DNA from 3 places in the Herminiimonas sp. Marseille-P9896 genome. Region 2 is predicted to be linked to each of the others. Evidence: predicted binding sites of a transcription regulator. Region 2 holds the regulator's gene; each other region holds the start of a gene.

Region 1 (6,166 bases), on a different contig from region 2:
GCATCGCTGGCGCCTGGCCAAGGATTTCAGGGGTTTCGGCCGAGACTTGTTCGACGCTGGTTTCGCGCAGGCTTTCTTCCAACGCGCGACGGATCAGGCCGACTGCGTGATCAATATCAAAAGGTTTGGCCAGGTATTCAAACGCGCCGCCCTGGAACGCCGCCACAGCCGAATCCAGATCCGAGAAAGCGGTGATGATGATGACAGGCAAACCCGGATGCTTGGCTTTGACTGCCTGCAGTAATTCAAGGCCGGATTCACCCGGCATGCGGATATCGGAAACCAGAACTTGCGGTGCACCGGTTTTTAAAGCCTCCAGTGCATCCCGCGCATTGGAAAAACTCTTGGTGGCAAGATTTTCTCGCGCCAGTGCTTTTTCAAGGACCCAGCGGATAGACTCGTCGTCATCAACAATCCAGATTGGCTTCATATATTTATAGTGTCCCGCGTCATGTGGCTAGGTTTATAGATTCGTCGCCAGGCTCAAACTGCTCATGGCAATGGAATCAAAATTCTGAAATCCGTGCATCCCGGCCGACTCTCGCATTCGATCAAACCCATGTGTTGCTGTACGAATGTCTGAGCCAGCGTCAAGCCCAATCCACTACCGCCATCCCTACCTGAGACCAAAGGATAAAAAATACGATCGCGGATGTCAGGCGGGATGCCCGGTCCGTTATCGATGATATGCAAGTCTAATGCCAGCCGGTATCGCACCTTGGCCAGCGTCACCTGACGCGCGATACGGGTACGCAAAGTGAGCTCGGCATCGCCGGTTTTCATACGGGCGGACAGCACCTGGGCCGCATTGTGTGCAATATTCAATACTGCCTGTATCAGCTGTTCCTTGTCGCCACGGAACTCAGGTACGGACAAATCATAGTCGCGTTTGATCTTCAGGCCATTCGGAAACTCAGAGACTATCAGGCTGCGCACCCGTTCACATACTTCATGGATGTTCACATCACCGACGATATGCGGGCTGCGATGCGGTGCCAGCAGACGGTCAACAAGTGTTTGCAGGCGATCAGCCTCCTTGATGATGACCTGCGTGTACTCGCGGAATTCTTTCAGATGCCGCTCCGGCAACTCCAATTCCAGCAGTTGTGCCGCACCACGTATGCCGCCCAGCGGATTCTTGATTTCATGCGCCAGGTTGCGAATCAACTCCTTATTCGCCTGGCTTTGGTCGATCAGGCGCTCTTCCCGGTCCAGCTTCAGTTGCTGCACATTCTCGCGCAGCTCGATCAGGACCGGCGTATCTGCGCTATCCAGCGCCGATACCACCACATGGACCTGCAAAGGATCACGACCTAGGCGCTCCAGCACCAGGTCCAGCCGCTTGTCGGCGAATTGATGCTCGAGTGCTTCCTGGAATACCTGTTCCAGCTCCTCGCAATTGATGAAAAGCTCATTGAGCTTATGGTTGGTCAGTGCCTTGCTGGAACTCTCCAGCAAAATTTCAGCGGCAGGATTGGCATAGGCGATATCGCCGTCCGGACGCAGTACCAGCACTGCCGAAGCCAGCAAATCCAGACCATCTAAAGCAATTATGTTTTTTTTCACAGGAATCCAAAAAAGAAAGGCCGCTATACGCGGCCTGATTCAAGCAAACATCATACCGATGTTACTTCAAGTTATTGAGTTCGCGTTTTAATGCTTCGACATTCTTTTCGGAACGCGCCAGATCATCCTTCAGCGTCGCCGTACGTTCCTGGTATTTGGCATAGTTACGCTCGTCACCACGGCGTTCCGGTTCACCATTATTGTATTCGCGCCGGATGTCGGCGAGCTTTTGCTCTTCCGTTTTCATTTCATCCATCAGGATCTGGCGGCGATCACTGTCGCGCGCCTTCTGCACGGTATTGTCTACCTTGGGGAAATCGCTGGGTGAGGAAGCCTTGGCGCTCACCGTCGGCGTCGCCGGTTTCTTCACGGCTGGCACAGTGGTCACGCCCGGCAGGTCTACCTTTTTGCACTTATTGGTAGGACCGGTATTCTTGTATTCACGGTTGCCATTGGCGTCTATGCACAGATAGACATCATTTTGCGCATACGCGGAAATAGCGAGGGTAGACAGCAGCAGGATAGCGAGTTGACGTTTCATGGACTTGTTTCGGTGAAACTGTTAAATCGGATACTTAGTGTATGGCAACAATCATAGTCTGACAAACACTGATGTTCTATTTTCTGCCTGCCAGCAACAAAAAAAGCGGAGAAAGCTTACGCTCTCCCCGCTTTTCATCTTGCGGTAACAATCAGAGATTGATTACAGCGAGTAGTACATATCGTATTCGACTGGGTGAGCAGTCATGCGGAAGCGTTGAACTTCTTGCATTTTCAATTCAATGTAAGCATCGATCATCGAATCGCTGAATACGCCGCCACGGGTCAGGAACTCGCGGTCTTTGTTCAGGTGATCCAGCGCTTCTTCCAACGATACGCAAACGGTTGGGATCAGTGCGTCTTCTTCTGGTGGCAAGTGGTACAAGTCTTTCGAGGCTGCTTCGCCTGGGTGGATCTTGTTCTGTACGCCGTCCAGACCTGCCATCAGCAATGCCGAGAAGCACAGGTATGGGTTAGCCAGTGGATCCGGGAAACGTGCTTCAACACGGCGACCTTTAGGGTTCGCAACGTGTGGAATACGGATCGAAGCGGAACGGTTACGTGCCGAGTAAGCCAGTTTAACCGGTGCTTCAAAGCCTGGAACCAGACGTTTGTACGAGTTGGTACCTGGGTTGGTGATCGCGTTCAGTGCTTTAGCATGTTTGATGATGCCGCCGATGTAGTACAACGCGAAATCCGACAAGCCTGCATAGCCGTCGCCAGCGAACAGGTTTTTACCGTCTTTCCATACCGATTGGTGCACGTGCATACCAGAACCGTTGTCGCCAACGATAGGTTTAGGCATGAAGGTTGCGGTTTTGCCGTAGGTGTGTGCAACGTTCCAGACCACGTATTTCAGGTTTTGTGTCCAGTCAGCGCGCTCAACCAGAGTCGAGAATTTGGTGCCCAGTTCGTTTTGGCCAGGACCAGCAACTTCGTGGTGATGTACTTCGACAGGGATGCCCAGGGATTCGAGAATCAGGGACATTTCCGAACGCATGTCCTGGAAGCTGTCGACTGGTGGCACTGGGAAGTAGCCGCCTTTAACCGCTGGACGGTGACCGGTGTTGCCGCCTTCGAGCTTCTCGCCGGAGCTCCATGCTGCTTCTTCCGAATCAATCTTGACGAAGCAACCGTCCATGCCGATTTTCCAACGGATACCGTCGAAAATGAAGAATTCTGGTTCTGGACCGAAGTAAGCGGTGTCGCCCAGGCCCGAGGATTTCAAATAAGCTTCTGCGCGCTTGGCGATCGAACGTGGGTCACGATCGTAGCCTTTGCCATCCGACGGTTCGATCACGTCGCATTGCATGAACAAAGTGGTTTCTTCGAAGAATGGATCGATATTTGCGGTGTTCGGATCCGGCATCAACAACATGTCGGACGATTCGATACCTTTCCAGCCAGCGATGGAGGAACCGTCGAACGCATGACCGGATTCAAATTTATCCATGTCGAAATGCGAAACTGGCACCGTGACGTGCTGTTCCTTGCCTCTTGTGTCAGCAAAACGAAAATCAACGAATTTAACTTCGTTGTCTTTCGCCATCTTCAAGACCTCTGCGGCCGTCATTGCCATGCGAATCTCCTAAAATTTGAGCAAAGTAATACAGAATTAGTGAATGGGTTGTGAGGCCTGCGTCAACAAACAGCATGCGTCCATAACTCGCCCGAAATGATAGCAGATTCCATGCCACCGCCTTTCAAAAATTCGCGCAACCGCACTGCAACGGAGCGCCCTAGGGGATAGATGCCACATGGCGATTTTTCTGCATCAAAGGAGCTCGAATTTGATGCACCAAACATGTGCAAACAAGGCAATTTGCACCAAAATAAATCGTTTTTGGAGTTAACCCTCATTTCCGCGCCAAGTTGGTGCGAAATGATGTCAATCTGACTTTTCCCGATCCGGTTCAAATTGCCTGCCGTCATCGGCTAGTGTAAAATCTGCCTCAGGGTGTTTGCGCTGCATATCGCAGCGGACAGGTAACGCGTCGGTCGGGCCGCCACGCGGGGATACTTACGAACATGACTCCAACGACGTCAACTGGCTCGACCCTGCCGCGCGCGCAACTTCTTGCCGAACGCGCTTTCTCCACTTTAGAAAAATTCCTGCATATCGAAGCCTTCAGTGGCGTGGTCCTGTTGCTCGCAGCAGCGGCGGCACTGATCTGGGCCAATTCACCGTATGCCGATGGCTACCACCACTTCTGGCATACGACGGTTGCCTTCTCGGTTGGCAGCTGGAGCATCTCGGAATCGCTGCACTTCCTGATCAACGATGGCTTGATGACCATCTTCTTCCTCGTGGTCGGCATGGAAATCCGCCGCGAAATCCATGAAGGAGCACTTGCCAGCATACGCCTGGCAGCATTGCCGCTGGCGGCTGCGGTCGGTGGCGTAGTGGCACCTGCGCTGATTTACTTCGCGTTCAACCCCAGTGGTGAACAAGCACATGGCTGGGCGGTACCGACTGCAACTGATATCGCCTTTGCGGTAGGTGTACTGGCCTTGCTGGGACGCTCTATCCCATCCAACGTCCGTGTCTTCCTGCTGGCGCTGGCCATCATCGACGACATCGTCGCCGTCCTCATCATCGCGATCTTTTATTCCGGCGGCATGGATTACAGTGGCTTCATCATTGCCGCACTCGGCATCCTGATGGTGCTGGGCATGCAGCGCATCGGTGTCGTCTCCGCTTACCCTTATGTGCTGCCCGGCATCGTACTGTGGCTGGGCTTATTGCAAACCGGCGCGCATCCGACACTGGCCGGTGTGGTACTCGGCCTGATGACGCCTGTCTTTGCACCACGCACCCGCGCACATCCGCTGGAAGTGGCGGGCAAGGCGCTTAAGGATTTGCTGCACCACACTGCGGACGATAAACCTGACCCACATCACCTGGCTCAGCCCCTGAAGCAACTGAAGCACGCACAGCTCACCTTGTTGCCACCTGTCAGCCGCGTACAGATGGCGCTGCATCCTTATGTCGCCTTCGGCATCATGCCGTTGTTTGCACTGGCCAACGCGGGTGTTTCGCTGGATGGCATAGACCTCTCTGCCAACGGTTCGATGATCGTGATGCTGGGCGTGCTGATCGCGCTGGTCGTCGGCAAGCCGCTAGGCATCATCGCTGCCAGCGTGTTGATGGTACGCATGGGTTGGTGTGCATTGCCACCGGGCGTGACCTGGAGCGGCGTCTGTCTGGTCGGCTTGCTGGCAGGCATAGGCTTCACCATGTCTATCTTTATCGCGACACTGGCCTTCACTGATCCCAACCTGCTGGGTGCGGCAAAATTAGGTATCCTGCTTGCTTCATTGAGCGCTGCAGTAATCGGACTGGCGTGGGGCTTTATCCAGGCCCGACGCAAGCAGCCTGATGTGACTTGAACGCAAGAGAACTTTATACTGCGAAACAAGGCCGCATATAGCTAGCGCCTGTATCCATATACCAAACGGAAAGAACAGATCAACATGACGAAGTCCGCAGACATACTCGCCACCGCGCAGCAGCGTGGCAAAGACAACGCTCTTCCTTATGCTGGCGCACTGACGCCGCAGGAAGCGTATGCCTTATTGCAAAGTGATCCGAATGTGAAGTTGGTCGATGTGCGTACCAACGCAGAACGCGACTGGATAGGCCGTGTCGGCATCGCACCTGAGCAACACCTGGCGGTGCAATGGACGCTGTATCCGGGCGGCGCGCCTAATCCTGAATTCCTGTCGCAGCTGGCACAGGCCGCAGATAAAAATACCACCCTGCTGTTCCTGTGCCGTGGTGCGGTGCGTTCACGTCATGCCGCCAAACTGGCGACTGAAAATGGCTACGTACATTCCTTCGATATCCTCGAAGGTTTTGAAGGTGAGAAAGATGCCGACGGCCATCGCAAGAATGTAAATGGCTGGTGCAAGGCCGGCCTGCCCTGGGTCGGCGCTTAAGCCGAAGCGGGTTTCGTTGCGTCCTGCGTTCCAGCAGGCACTTCAGCTTTTGCTTCCGACAACCATAAGATACGCTTGCGCACCAGATTGATATTGCTGCGCAAGCGATACAACTCATCCG
Region 2 (6,166 bases):
CGCTATGTGCAAACACCTTTGTATAACTATCTGGATGCGAACTACACTGCGTTTAAAACAGATAAATCCACCCGCGCCGGTGCGGTTTACGTAGGTGCCAATGACGGTATGTTGCATGCGTTTGATGCGACGACAGGTCAGGAACTGTGGTCATATATCCCGAGCATGGTATTGCCGAACCTGTACAAACTGGCCGATAAGAATTATCCGACGGATTCGACTAAGCACCAGTTCTATGTCGATAACTCACCAGAAACTGGTGACATCTGCCCGACTGCTCCTACCACTGCATGTACGTCGGGGCAGTGGAAGACGATACTGGTAGGGGGCTTGAATCGTGGCGGCAAAGGGTACTTCGCACTCGATATCACCAATCCTAGTTCTCCATCATTGTTGTGGGAATTTACAGATCAAAACCTGGGTTACACCTATGGCAATCCAAGCATAGCCAAATTGAAGGATGGTACCTGGGTCGTTTTGCTCCCTTCCGGCTATAACAATACCGACGGAACTGTCAGTGCGGATGTCGGCAAAGGTCGTTTGTATGTATTGAATGCAGGTACGGGTGAGCTCATCAGAAGTATCGCGACGAGTGCTGGTAGTGCAACGACACCGAGTGGATTGTCACGTGTTACCGCGCATGTACTGCAATCATCAACCGACAGTACTGCTATCGCCGCATACGGTGGTGATGTGTTGGGTAATGTGTGGCGCTTCGATATAAATAATGACATCGGTGCGGTGGGGTATGACGCGCAGTTATTGGTCAGCCTGACAGATTCGACTGGTAGGGCGCAACCGCTGACGGCGAAGCCAGCAATAGCGACCTTGAGTGGTAAGCCAGTAGTCTATGTTGGTACGGGACGTTATTTGGGTACCACTGATGTCACTGATAGCAGCACACAATCTTTTTACGCAATCAAAGATAATCTTGATACGGTGACGCTCGGCAATCCTCGCACAGGCAGCAGCAATTTTGTGGCACAGACATTGACTAGTGGCGTTTGTCCTGAGGGTACGTCGTCCACGGTTTGTATTGCCCAGCAGGAGGTGCGTACCAGCACCAATAACGCGGTGGACTGGACGACTAAAAACGGCTGGTACCTGGACTTCCTGAGTGGCGGCGAGCGCTCAAGTACTGATCCTTCGCTGGCTTTGGGTACGCTATTGTTCACGACGATTACACCTCAAGCCTCGACGGTCAGTGCTTGCGGACCTACTACCGGTACTGCGGCCAGCTTTGTTTATGCGTTGAGTTATCTGACAGGTGGCCCTATTAGCACGGCAAATGGTGTGAGCGGGATCAGTCTGGGGTCCGGCCTGGTGACGCGTCCGGTCATGATCATGCAGGCAGATGGTACGGTCCGCGCCTTGATCCGGACGTCGAGTGGTGCTTCGAGCGGTACTGATCTTGGGGGAACCAAAGTTACGGCGCCACCGATAGATCCATCCCCGACAAGCGGTACGCGTCGTGTTTCCTGGCGTGTCCTGAACGCACAGTGAGATGTGCGGGATGATGGCACTAGCCATCATCCCGTCAAGATTCTTGTATGAAAATGCCCGCCTTTATCCGAAAAAAAACCGCTACCGAGCGATTAGCGATGTTGTTGTCGCTCTTCGTTCATGGTGGTCTGGCAGTGGGTTTCGTTTACGCAGTACATGGTAGTGTAGGCGGAGGGACCTATGCGTCAGAATCGTCAGCGATGATAGTAGACTTGCTTAGCGTACAGAAGGAAACAAGGTCAGCAGGCAAATCCATGCAAACAGATATCAATGTCGATAAAACTGACATTGCTAACCATCGTACTAGCACGGCCGATGTCGTGGAGAAATCCGTGGCCTCAAAGGATCAGGCCGATCTTTTGCCGCAAGCACGCGGGTCAGCGGATGCGGCTGCTTCCTCTCTTTTTAATCTCATCGCATTACCCAAGCCATATTATTTTCAGCCCACTGAGCTGACTGAGCAGCCTGCAGTGGTGGTCGATATCTCTCCCGACTTGGACGCACTCTTTGCGAGTGGATTGGCGCAGATGGCAGTGTTGGATTTGTTTATCAATGAGAGTGGTGATATTGACGATGTGCTCATCGAAAACTCTTCTTTGTCCGAGTCTGCGCAGCAACTGATCAAAGACGCTTTCTCTAAAACCAAATTCAATCCCGGCAAAGTGGCGGGGATGCCGGTGAAAAGCCAACTCAAAATTGAAGTCGTGCTGGAAGGTCGCGCAGTCGAAAACATTGCGAAGAAAGCTGAATAAGTGAGGGGCCGTGAATATTACAAAACAAAAAAGGGCGCAATTTGCGCCCTTCATTTTATCTGACCGACTTGCTCGGCCTGCCTTGTATTAAGGCGTTACAGCATCTGACGCATCCGGCAATCGTTTGATCGCATCGTGTTGATGGTCTTGCTGTTTGGTTTTGTATTTGATCACTTGTCGATCGAGCTTGTCGATCAGTGTATCAATGGCAGCGTATAAATTATCTGCAATGCTTTCTGCATGCAGGTCCTTGCCTCTCACACGCAAGTTAATTTCTGCCCTTTGGCGTTTTTCCTTCTCGGGGAGATTGTCTACAGTCAGGATGACCGCAATATCGATAACGTGATCAAAATGTCGTTTGATGCGCTCCAATTTACCTTGTACATATTCGCGGATGGCGGGGGTCAATTCGAGGTGATGTCCACTGATTGTGAGATTCATACAGTGCTCCTATGAAAGTCACTGGAGGTTATGCGCGGTCTTGTGAAGTGACTACGCCGAACACAGCAACGTATAACTACAACAAAAACTACAAAGGACGATATCTACAACGACTTGCGCAGATTGACCGGTGGGATTTTCAGGGCTTCGCGATATTTTGCTACCGTCCGTCTCGCTACCACCATGCCTTGTTCTGCCAGCATGTCGGCAATCTTGCTATCAGAGAATGGAATTTTCGGGTCTTCAGCTCCTATCAATTGTTTGATCAGTGCCCGTATCGCTGTCGATGATGCTTCACCACCGGCTTCTGTTGCGACATGGCTGCCGAAAAAGTATTTCAATTCGAACATCCCGTGGGGAGTCAGCATGTACTTCTGGGTGGTTACACGTGAAATAGTGCTCTCGTGTAGTCCCAGTGTATCAGCTATTTCACGTAAAACAAGCGGTCTCATTGCGACTGCACCGTGCGAAAAGAAGTTCCTCTGACGTTCGACAATTGCCTCGGCGACACGCAGGATGGTGTCGAAGCGCTGGCGCATATTTTTGATCAGCCATTTCGCTTCTTGCAACTGGGAACCAAGCGATGCCTCGCCCTTGCTTTGCTTCAAGATGTTGGCATACATGCTATTAACGCGCAGCCGTGGCATCACGTCGTGGTTCAGCATGACCTGCCAGCCGCTGCGGGTACGCTTGACGATGACGTCAGGTACTACATAGTCGGAAGCATCAGTTGCAAAAATGGAACCAGGATGTGGATTGCATTGCTTGATGATGGCTTGTGCTTCGCGCAAGTCTTCGTCGTCGCAATCCAGTGCCTTGCGTAATTTATTGAAATCGCGCTGCGCAAACAGCGGCAGATGGTTTTCCACGATGGCCAGTGCCATGCGGCGGGTCACCATTGCGACCTTGGGCATACGCCTGATTTGCAGTGCCAGGCACTCGGCAGCGTCACGCGCACCTACACCCGGTGGATCGAAGCTCTGCAGCATCTTGAGAGAGATCTGCAACTCTTCCAGTTCGATTTCCAGTTCTTCCGGCAAGCGTGCATGGATTTCTTCCAGCTCTTCTTCCAGATAGCCGTTGTCATTCAGTGCATCGATGATGAGTTCGAGCAGGGCGCGGTCGCGGTGTTCGCGTACGGTGACGCGCATTTGTTCCAGCAGATGTTCGCGTAGCGTGGTTTCATGCGCTTCCAGTTGCGGTCGGCCATCATCGTCTTCCGGCGCCTTGGAGGTGCGTGCGACGTCGTCGAAACTCCAATCGCTGTCGCCACTCGAGGCTTCCGGTAAATCGGGGCCTTCTGAGCCGCCTTCACTATCCGACGTCTGGGCATTCGCTTCGACGCTGGCGCCCTCCGGTGCAGTACCGCTGGCACCCATCGCACCATCTGCCAGCAGGCGTACCGCGTGATCCAGCGGATCATCGGTACGTTCCAGCATCGGGTTGTCGGCGAGTATTTGTTCCAGTTCCTGGTGCAATTCAAGAGTCGATAACTGCAGCAAACGGATGGACTGCTGCAGTTGTGGCGTAAGCGCCAGATGTTGGGAGACTCGTAGTTGCAGGGATTGCTTCATAGATGTTTTTTCTTCCGCTTACATGCGGAAGTGTTCACCTAAGTAAACGCGGCGTACCGATTCGTTGGCGATGATGTCATCCGGTCGTCCGCTGGCCAGGACCGCACCCTGGTTGATGATGTAAGCGCGATCACAGATGCCGAGTGTTTCGCGCACATTGTGATCGGTGATCAGGACGCCGATGCCGCGCTCTTTCAGGAAGCGCACAATGCGCTGGATTTCAATCACCGCGATAGGGTCGACACCTGCAAATGGTTCGTCCAGCAGCACGAAGCGCGGATTGGTGGCCAGTGCACGGGCGATTTCCACACGGCGGCGTTCGCCACCGGACAAGGACATGGCCTGGTTCTCGCGCAGCTTTTCGATTTGCAGGTCGGCTAGCAGCGTATCCAGGCGCTGTTCGAGTAGCGCACCATTGAGTGGCTTGCCATCGACGCGCTGCAGTTCAAGGACGGCGCGGATATTGTCTTCTACACTCAGTTTGCGGAAGACCGATGCTTCCTGCGGCAGGTAAGACAAGCCCAGTTGTGCCCGCTTGTGGATAGGCTGGCGTGAGATGTCGACGCCATCCAGTTCGATGCGTCCGGCGTCGGATGGTACCAGACCCACGATCATGTAGAAGGAGGTGGTTTTACCCGCGCCGTTGGGGCCGAGCAAACCGATGACTTCGCCGCTTTCGACTTGCAGCGCAACATCGCGCACCACCTGGCGCGCGCCGTAGCTTTTTTGTAATCCGTTGACGATCAACTTGCTGGACATCTTATTTTGCCTTTGTATCTGCGGCACGCGGTTGGATCACGGCCTTGATGCGGCCGCCGCCTTGTTTGCTGTCGCCGCTTGAGGTGTTGTGTACGGTAAAGAATTCAGCGCGTGTATCGTAGGAGATGAATTCACCTTCAACTTCATCGGTAGGCTTGCCGTTTTCCAGGCGACGCATGCGTGCCTTGGTGTACAACTTCATGATTTCAGCCTTGTCATCGTATTCAATGCGTTCGGCCTGGCCTTCTATCCATTGGTCGGGGCCACCATCACGTTTTTGCTTGAAGTTCGCCAGTGCATCGGACGAGCCGTACAGAGTGATGAACTGATAGCCTGCAGGATCCTGCTTGACCACCATTTTGTTGGCTTTCATCAGGATGGTGCCACGTGTTAACACGACATTGCCAGTGAAGGTGTTGATCTGCTTGAGGTCGTCGTATTCCATTTTATTGGCTTCGACATTGGTGGGCTTGGTCGCGTCCGCTTTTTCGGCGTAGGAGACCAAGGCAGTGCCCAGGCCGCAGAGAACCAGAAGTACGGAGAAGAAACGTTTCATGAAAGTTCTCTAAATGATTGCGTCAGATAAAAATCGTCTATGCGCTTAGCGCGGATGTGCTGCCTGGTACACCGCATGGACGTTGCTGGATAAATTGAATTCGCCGGTTGCATTGTTGGCGAACATACCGCTGCCGTTCAGTGTCGACAGGCCTACCTTGATGTCGACGTGTTTCGGCGTTTTCATGATCTCATCATCCGGCAATATCAGCAGGTATGAAGTCTTGAGTTGGAAGTGCTGTGAGCCCGTTGCAGGTGGTCGGTCTATCACGACGTTGTCATACATATGCACTTCGGTATTGTTGTTTTCAACCAGTGCGCGTTCGGAGCGACTCACCATAGGTTCACGGCCCTTGCTGAAGCTGTACATCACCGGCTTCTGGATTTGATAGGAATTATCCAGCGGGTAGTGCTTCATCTCGGTACCGGTCAGGTTGTAGCGTGGAACGCCATCCTTGCCCATGCGTACGAAATTGAATTTTTCTGCATAGAAGTCCGGATCGCTGCGCTGCTTGGTCGGCAAGGTTTCATCGGTCTGGCGGCGCATGACTTCGACCAGCCAGAAGCTGCCCAGTGCCAGCG
Region 3 (6,166 bases), on a different contig from region 2:
GGATAAAACACCTTGAAGTGCTTCTTGGCAGCCGCTGCATTCAACGATGCGCGCAATTGTTGATTCGCACCGACGCCACCGGCGATCACCAAGCGCTTGAGGCCGGTGTGCTTCAGTGCGGTCACGCATTTGGCGGTCAGTACTTCAACGATGGCATCAACAAAGGCACGTGCGATATTGGCTTTGTCCTGCTCGCAGATATTCGTGGTTTGATTCTTGACGACTGTCAGCACTGCGGTCTTCAGACCGGAAAAGCTGAAATCCAGATTCTTTGAGTGCAGCATAGGGCGCGGCAGCTTGTAAGCAGTCGGATCACCGAACTCAGCCATGCGTGAAATCGCCGGACCGCCGGGATAGCCGAGACCCAGTAACTTGGCAGATTTGTCGAAGGCTTCACCCGCCGCATCATCCAGCGTTTCACCCAGCATGGTGTACTGGCCGACGCCGTCGACCCGCATCAATTGCGTATGGCCGCCGGATACCAGCAAAGCGATGAAGGGAAACTCAGGTGGCTCGCTGGCCAGCAAAGGCGACAGCAAATGCCCTTCCAGGTGATGGATGCCCAATACAGGTTTATCCAGCGCCAGGCCGAGGCCGCAGGCGACAGATGCGCCTACCAGCAAGGCACCCGCCAGGCCTGGGCCCTGGGTGTAGGCTATCGCATCGACCGCATCATGCTGGACGCCGCTATCTTTAAATACTTGCTCCAGCAATGGAATCGCGCGACGGATATGGTCGCGGGACGCCAGTTCCGGCACTACACCACCGTATTCCTCATGCATTTTCACCTGTGAATAAAGAGCATGCGCAAGCAAGCCGCGTTGTGTGTCATACAACGCCAGACCCGTTTCATCACAGGAGGATTCGATACCAAGAACAAGCATGGGGAGTAAAGTTGCCAATCAGATGCAACATGTGGTGTGATTCTTGCGTGGATTGTAGCGTATTCTGCTCACCGACCGCAGGACTTGCTTTTGGAATGTTGTGATGATTGAAACTACACCACCCGATTTTCGCCCTGATTTGCGTTCCGACGTGCGTACTTTGCGCATCATCGTCGTCAATACCGTCATGCCGCCAGAAGGTGAGCAGGATGAAAACGCCTGGATGCAGGCTGAGCGCTCCCGTGCCTTGCGCATAGGTTTGCTGGAGGCCGGTTACAACATCATTGCGGTTTTTCCGGCTGATATGCATTTGCCGGATCGGGTCGCGCAATTGCAGCCCGACATGATCATCATCGATGCCGAATCCGACTCGCGCGACGTGCTGGAACACGTGGTGATGGCGACCCGCGATGCGCGGCGTCCCATCGTATTGTTTACTGAAGATCATGCGACCTCCAGCATGGAAGCGGCGATGGCAGCCGGGGTTTCCGCTTATGTGGTGGCTGGCCTGCAGTCCGAACGCATCAAGCCGGTGCTGGATGTGGCGCTGGCGCGCTTCAATGCCGAGCAAAAGCTGCGTACTGAACTATCTGATACCAAACTCAAGCTGGCCGAGCGCAAGACCATAGAGCGCGCCAAGGGTTTGCTGATGGAGCGCCATCGTATTTCCGAAGATGAGGCGTATTCCAAGCTGCGTCGCATGGCGATGGACAAGAACCTGAAGCTGTCTGAACTGGCGCAGCGCATATTGGATGTCGCCGATTTGCTGGGCTGATGTTTGCACCTGTCATTGCACTAAATAAATGCCGTTGCACGAAAAAAGAGCGGGAAATCTCGTTTAAGTGCGTCGTGTGTTTGGCTAAACCAGTGATAAACGCTGGCATGCATATTGCTGAACTGTAGCTAACACCAACGACGGTGTTAAGAATTAAAAACTGTGCTGACCAATGATGGCCGGTATGGTTTGGGACAAGGACGTCCGTGTCGCAAGAGCGCTGCTCTTGCTGACCGGGCGTCCTTTTTTATTGCTGCAGACCTAGAGGAAAACCATGACCATGAACGACAGGAAATTCAATATGACACGGCGCACAGTCTTGAAAGCAGGCACAGCTATTTCGGTATCAGCCTTCAGCGGTCTGGCAACCCAGGGTGTGTGGGCTGCAGGTTCGGACAAGCCGGAAAAAGAAGAAGTCAAAGTCGGTTTCATTCCGCTGACCGATTGCGCTTCGGTCGTCATGGCTTCCGTCATGGGTTTCGATAAAAAATACGGCATCAAGATTGTGCCGACTAAAGAGTCTTCCTGGGCCGGTGTGCGCGACAAACTGGTCAACGGCGAGCTGGATGCAGCGCATGTCTTGTATGGCCTGGTGTATGGCGTGCATGAAGGCATAGGCGGTGCGAAGAAAGACATGGCGGTGCTGATGGGGCTGAACAATAACGGTCAGGCCATCACCTTGTCGAAGAAGCTGGCTGATAGCGGTGCGATAGACGGTCCGGGTCTGGCCAAGCTGATGCAAATGGAAAAGCGCGAATACACCTTCGCGCAAACTTTCCCGACCGGCACCCATGCGATGTGGTTGTACTACTGGCTGGCGACCTACGGCATCAATCCGATGAAAGACGCCAAAGTCATTACCGTACCGCCGCCGCAAATGGTGGCGAATATGCGCGTCGGCAATATGGATGGCTACTGCGTTGGTGAACCATGGAATCACCGCGCGATCGTTGATGGCATCGGCATTACCGCTGCGACGACACAAGACATCTGGAAAGATCATCCGGAAAAAGTACTGGGCACTACTTCCGAGTGGGTCGCGAAGCATCCGAATACAGCACGCGCGCTGACCGCAGCAGTGCTGGAAGCCGGTCGCTGGATCGACTCTTCGTTATCGAACAAAAACAAAATGGCCGAAGTTATCGCCGCCAAATCCTATGTGAATACTTCAGTTGATGTCATCAACCAGCGCATCCTCGGTCGTTACCAAAATGGCCTCGGTAAAACCTGGGATGACCCTAACTACATGAAGTTCTACAACGACGGCCAGGCGAATTTCCCTTACCTGTCGGATGGCATGTGGTTCATGACGCAGCACAAACGCTGGGGTCTGGCCAAGGGTGAACCGGATTACCTGGGTACCGCCAAATCGGTCAATCGCATCGACCTGTACAAGGAAGCTGCAGCGCTGGCCAATGTACCTGTGCCTAAGAGCCCTATGCGCTCGTCCAAGCTGATCGACGGCGTGGTGTGGGATGGCAAGAATCCAAAAGCTTATGCGGAATCATTCAAGATCAAAGCCTAAGGAAACATCATGAGTGCAATTATGCCTGCAGTAGAAAACGCGCCTGTCAGTGCGTCAGCCGATAACGGAAAAGCGGAGCAAGTCATGCAAAATGCGGCAGCACCAGCCAGCGTTGCCACCAAGCCCAAAGTGAAGGGGGGCAAATTATCTTTGCGTCCTTTCTTCCTGGCCGTGGTGCCACCTGTACTCGGCCTGATTTTCCTGGTGCTGGTATGGGAAATCATCGCCGTGAAAAACAGCGGTATTCCATCGCCATCACTGACGCTGAAGTCGGCGATAGAGCTGTTCTCCGATCCGTTCTACAGCAATGGCCCGAATGATCAGGGCATAGGCTGGAATATCCTGGCGTCGCTGAAACGGGTAGGCGTCGGTTTCGGTCTGGCTGCATTGGTCGGTATTCCGCTGGGCTTCATGATAGGCCGTTTCTCTTTCCTGTCGGGCATGTTCAATCCCATCATCAGCTTGTTGAAGCCGGTGTCGCCGCTGGCATGGTTGCCTATCGGCCTGCTGGTATTTAAGGCAGCGGATCCGGCTGCGATCTGGTCCATCTTTATCTGCTCGATCTGGCCGATGATTATCAACACTGCAGTCGGTGTGCAGCGCGTGCCGCAAGACTATATGAACGTCGCCAAGGTGTTGAACCTGTCCGAGTGGAAGATCATCACCAAGATTCTGTTTCCATCGGTACTGCCTTATATGTTGACAGGCGTACGTCTGGCGATCGGTACCGCGTGGCTGGTCATCGTCGCGGCCGAAATGCTGACTGGTGGCGTCGGTATCGGTTTCTGGGTATGGGATGAGTGGAACAACCTGAACGTGGCACACATCATCATCGCCATTGTGGTCATAGGCATAGTCGGCCTGGTGCTGGAACAAGTGCTGGTTGCTATTGCCAAATTCTTTAGCTACGAAGATGTGAAAAATTGACGCCGGCTGCAAGCGATCTCAACGTATAGGAAAGCACCATCATGGATAACATACATAGCAAGTTCATCGATATACAGCATGCGGAAATGTCCTTTCATACCAAGAAAGGTGTGTTCAATGCGCTGAACGATATCAATCTGACGGTAGCGAAAGGTGAGTTCATCACCCTGATCGGGCACTCCGGTTGTGGCAAGTCAACACTGCTCAATCTAATCGCAGGCCTGACGCATGCGACCAACGGCATGCTGCTGTGTGCCAATCGCGAAATAGCCGGGCCGTCGCCGGAGCGCGCAGTGGTGTTTCAGAATCATTCGCTGCTACCGTGGCTGACCTGCTATGAGAATGTGTACCTGGCAGTAGAGCGCGTATTCGGCAGCACCGAAGCAAAAAGCAAATTGCGTGAACGTACCAAGGCTGCGCTGGCGCTGGTTGGCCTGACACATGCAGAGCAAAAACGGCCGAATGAAATCTCCGGTGGCATGAAGCAACGTGTCGGCATCGCGCGTGCCTTGTCGATGGAGCCCAAGGTATTGTTGATGGATGAACCTTTCGGTGCGCTGGATGCATTGACGCGTGCACACTTGCAGGATGAGTTGCTGAAGATAGTCGCAGCAACCGGGTCCACCGTGGTGATGGTGACGCATGATGTCGATGAAGCCGTACTCTTGTCCGACAAGATCGTCATGCTGACCAATGGTCCGTCCGCCACCATAGGCGAAATTCTGGAAGTGAAACTGGCGCGTCCACGAGAGCGGGTGGCGTTGGCGCAGGATCCTTTGTACTCGCAATACCGGACAGCGGTGCTGGAGTTCCTGTATCACCGTCAGTCGCATCCGTCCAAGGAAGCGGCTTGATCTGACTGGCTTTGCGGAACCATGGATCCGCAAAGCCAGTTTTGTAGCTCTGCGTTAACGTATCACCAGCAAGTACAGCAACAAGAGATTCAACACGATGGAGATGGCCGCCACTGCACGCCACAGGGAAGCAGGATCACGTTCTGCCAGTGGCTTGGGGGTAATCGCAGGCAGCGGCCGACTCGCGCCACGTTCCAGTGCCAGCAGAAATTCTTCTGCAGTTTCGAAACGATCTGCCGGATCGCGTGCGACTGCTTTCAGTAAAACATTCTCCAGCCATAGCGGTAAATCAGGTCGGTAACGGCTGGGTGGTATGGCTTCGCCAAAGCGCGGTGTCTGGAACGGTTCGATTTCTCCGTAAGGGAAATGCCGTGTCAGCAATAAATATAGCGTCACACCAGTTGAGTACAAATCGGTTTGTTGTGAGGCTGGCGCATTATTGAACTGCTCAGGTGCGAGGAAGGATGGCGTACCGGCACGCGGTGCGCGCACTTCATCTTCTGCTTCCAGCCCGGATTGCGCGACGCCCAGATCGAGTATGCGCAACTCGCCATCCTTGCCCAGATGGATATTGCCCGGCTTGATATCGCGATGAATGATGCTGCGCCTGTGCAGCGCACCTATCGCACGGACCAGCTTGGTGCCGTGCGCAATGACATCCGGTATCGTGAAATGTTCACCGGCATCCAGATGCTGTTGCAGCGTATTACCGTCATGCCAGGTCGTGAGGTAATACAGGTAGGTCTTGTTTTCCGGTGTAATGATTTGCGGGAAGAAGCGTGCGACGACGCGCTTGGTCAGCCATTCCTCATGCGCAAAGGCAGAGCGTTCATGTACATCCTGCGCGCGATCAGGATGCAAGGTCTTCAGCACTAGGTAGCGCGGCGTCTGATTCGCGGCACGCGGTTCGGAGACGCGGTAGAGCAGGGTGGTGTTGGATGCGTGTATCTGTTCCTCGACCGTATAGCCGTCTATTTGCTGCCCGACCTTGAGCTTGGGCGGTACCGGGAAATGCTGCGAGCCGGATAGCGCATCGCGCAGATTCGTTTCCGGCAACGCATCGACCCGTACCACCAGCGCGCTGACATTATCTTGCGCACCGGCTGCCAGTGCCTTGTCGATCAGCGTATGTGCGATGGCTTCTGTTTCCTGTTGCTTGCCGACCAGCTGCAACAACTGCTCTTTCAGATCGTATTCCGAT

Evidence for each region. The regulator sigma-54, encoded in region 2, starts transcription at its own class of promoters, with help from an activator protein. The targets are predictions, from matches to a motif close to TGGCANGNAANCTGCTTT.
Region 1: a site for sigma-54 is predicted at 3,785-3,802, ahead of glnA (type I glutamate--ammonia ligase). Genes of this name have one in related genera too.
Region 3: a site for sigma-54 is predicted at 1,763-1,780, ahead of H7U06_RS15860 (CmpA/NrtA family ABC transporter substrate-binding protein). Genes of this name have one in related genera too.

What each region holds. Positions count from the first base shown of each region.
Region 1 is NZ_CAJEVT010000002.1:205,698-211,863, reverse strand. It holds gene ntrC (nitrogen regulation protein NR(I)) at 1-430, opposite strand, end outside; gene glnL (nitrogen regulation protein NR(II)) at 493-1,566, opposite strand; gene H7U06_RS06565 (DUF4124 domain-containing protein) at 1,628-2,107, opposite strand; gene glnA (type I glutamate--ammonia ligase) at 2,270-3,685, opposite strand; gene nhaA (Na+/H+ antiporter NhaA) at 4,135-5,496, shown strand; gene H7U06_RS06550 (rhodanese-like domain-containing protein) at 5,581-6,045, shown strand; gene H7U06_RS06545 (TAXI family TRAP transporter solute-binding subunit) at 6,042-6,166, opposite strand, start outside.
Region 2 is NZ_CAJEVT010000001.1:584,827-590,992, forward strand. It holds gene H7U06_RS02855 (pilus assembly protein) at 1-1,503, shown strand, start outside; gene H7U06_RS02860 (energy transducer TonB) at 1,551-2,255, shown strand; gene hpf (ribosome hibernation-promoting factor, HPF/YfiA family) at 2,343-2,696, opposite strand; gene H7U06_RS02870 (RNA polymerase factor sigma-54) at 2,801-4,270, opposite strand; gene lptB (LPS export ABC transporter ATP-binding protein) at 4,289-5,029, opposite strand; gene lptA (lipopolysaccharide transport periplasmic protein LptA) at 5,031-5,585, opposite strand; gene lptC (LPS export ABC transporter periplasmic protein LptC) at 5,631-6,166, opposite strand, start outside.
Region 3 is NZ_CAJEVT010000004.1:257,647-263,812, forward strand. It holds gene tsaD (tRNA (adenosine(37)-N6)-threonylcarbamoyltransferase complex transferase subunit TsaD) at 1-884, opposite strand, end outside; gene H7U06_RS15855 (ANTAR domain-containing response regulator) at 988-1,659, shown strand; gene H7U06_RS15860 (CmpA/NrtA family ABC transporter substrate-binding protein) at 1,961-3,184, shown strand; gene ntrB (nitrate ABC transporter permease) at 3,194-4,111, shown strand; gene H7U06_RS15870 (ABC transporter ATP-binding protein) at 4,153-4,965, shown strand; gene H7U06_RS15875 (bifunctional protein-serine/threonine kinase/phosphatase) at 5,020-6,166, opposite strand, start outside.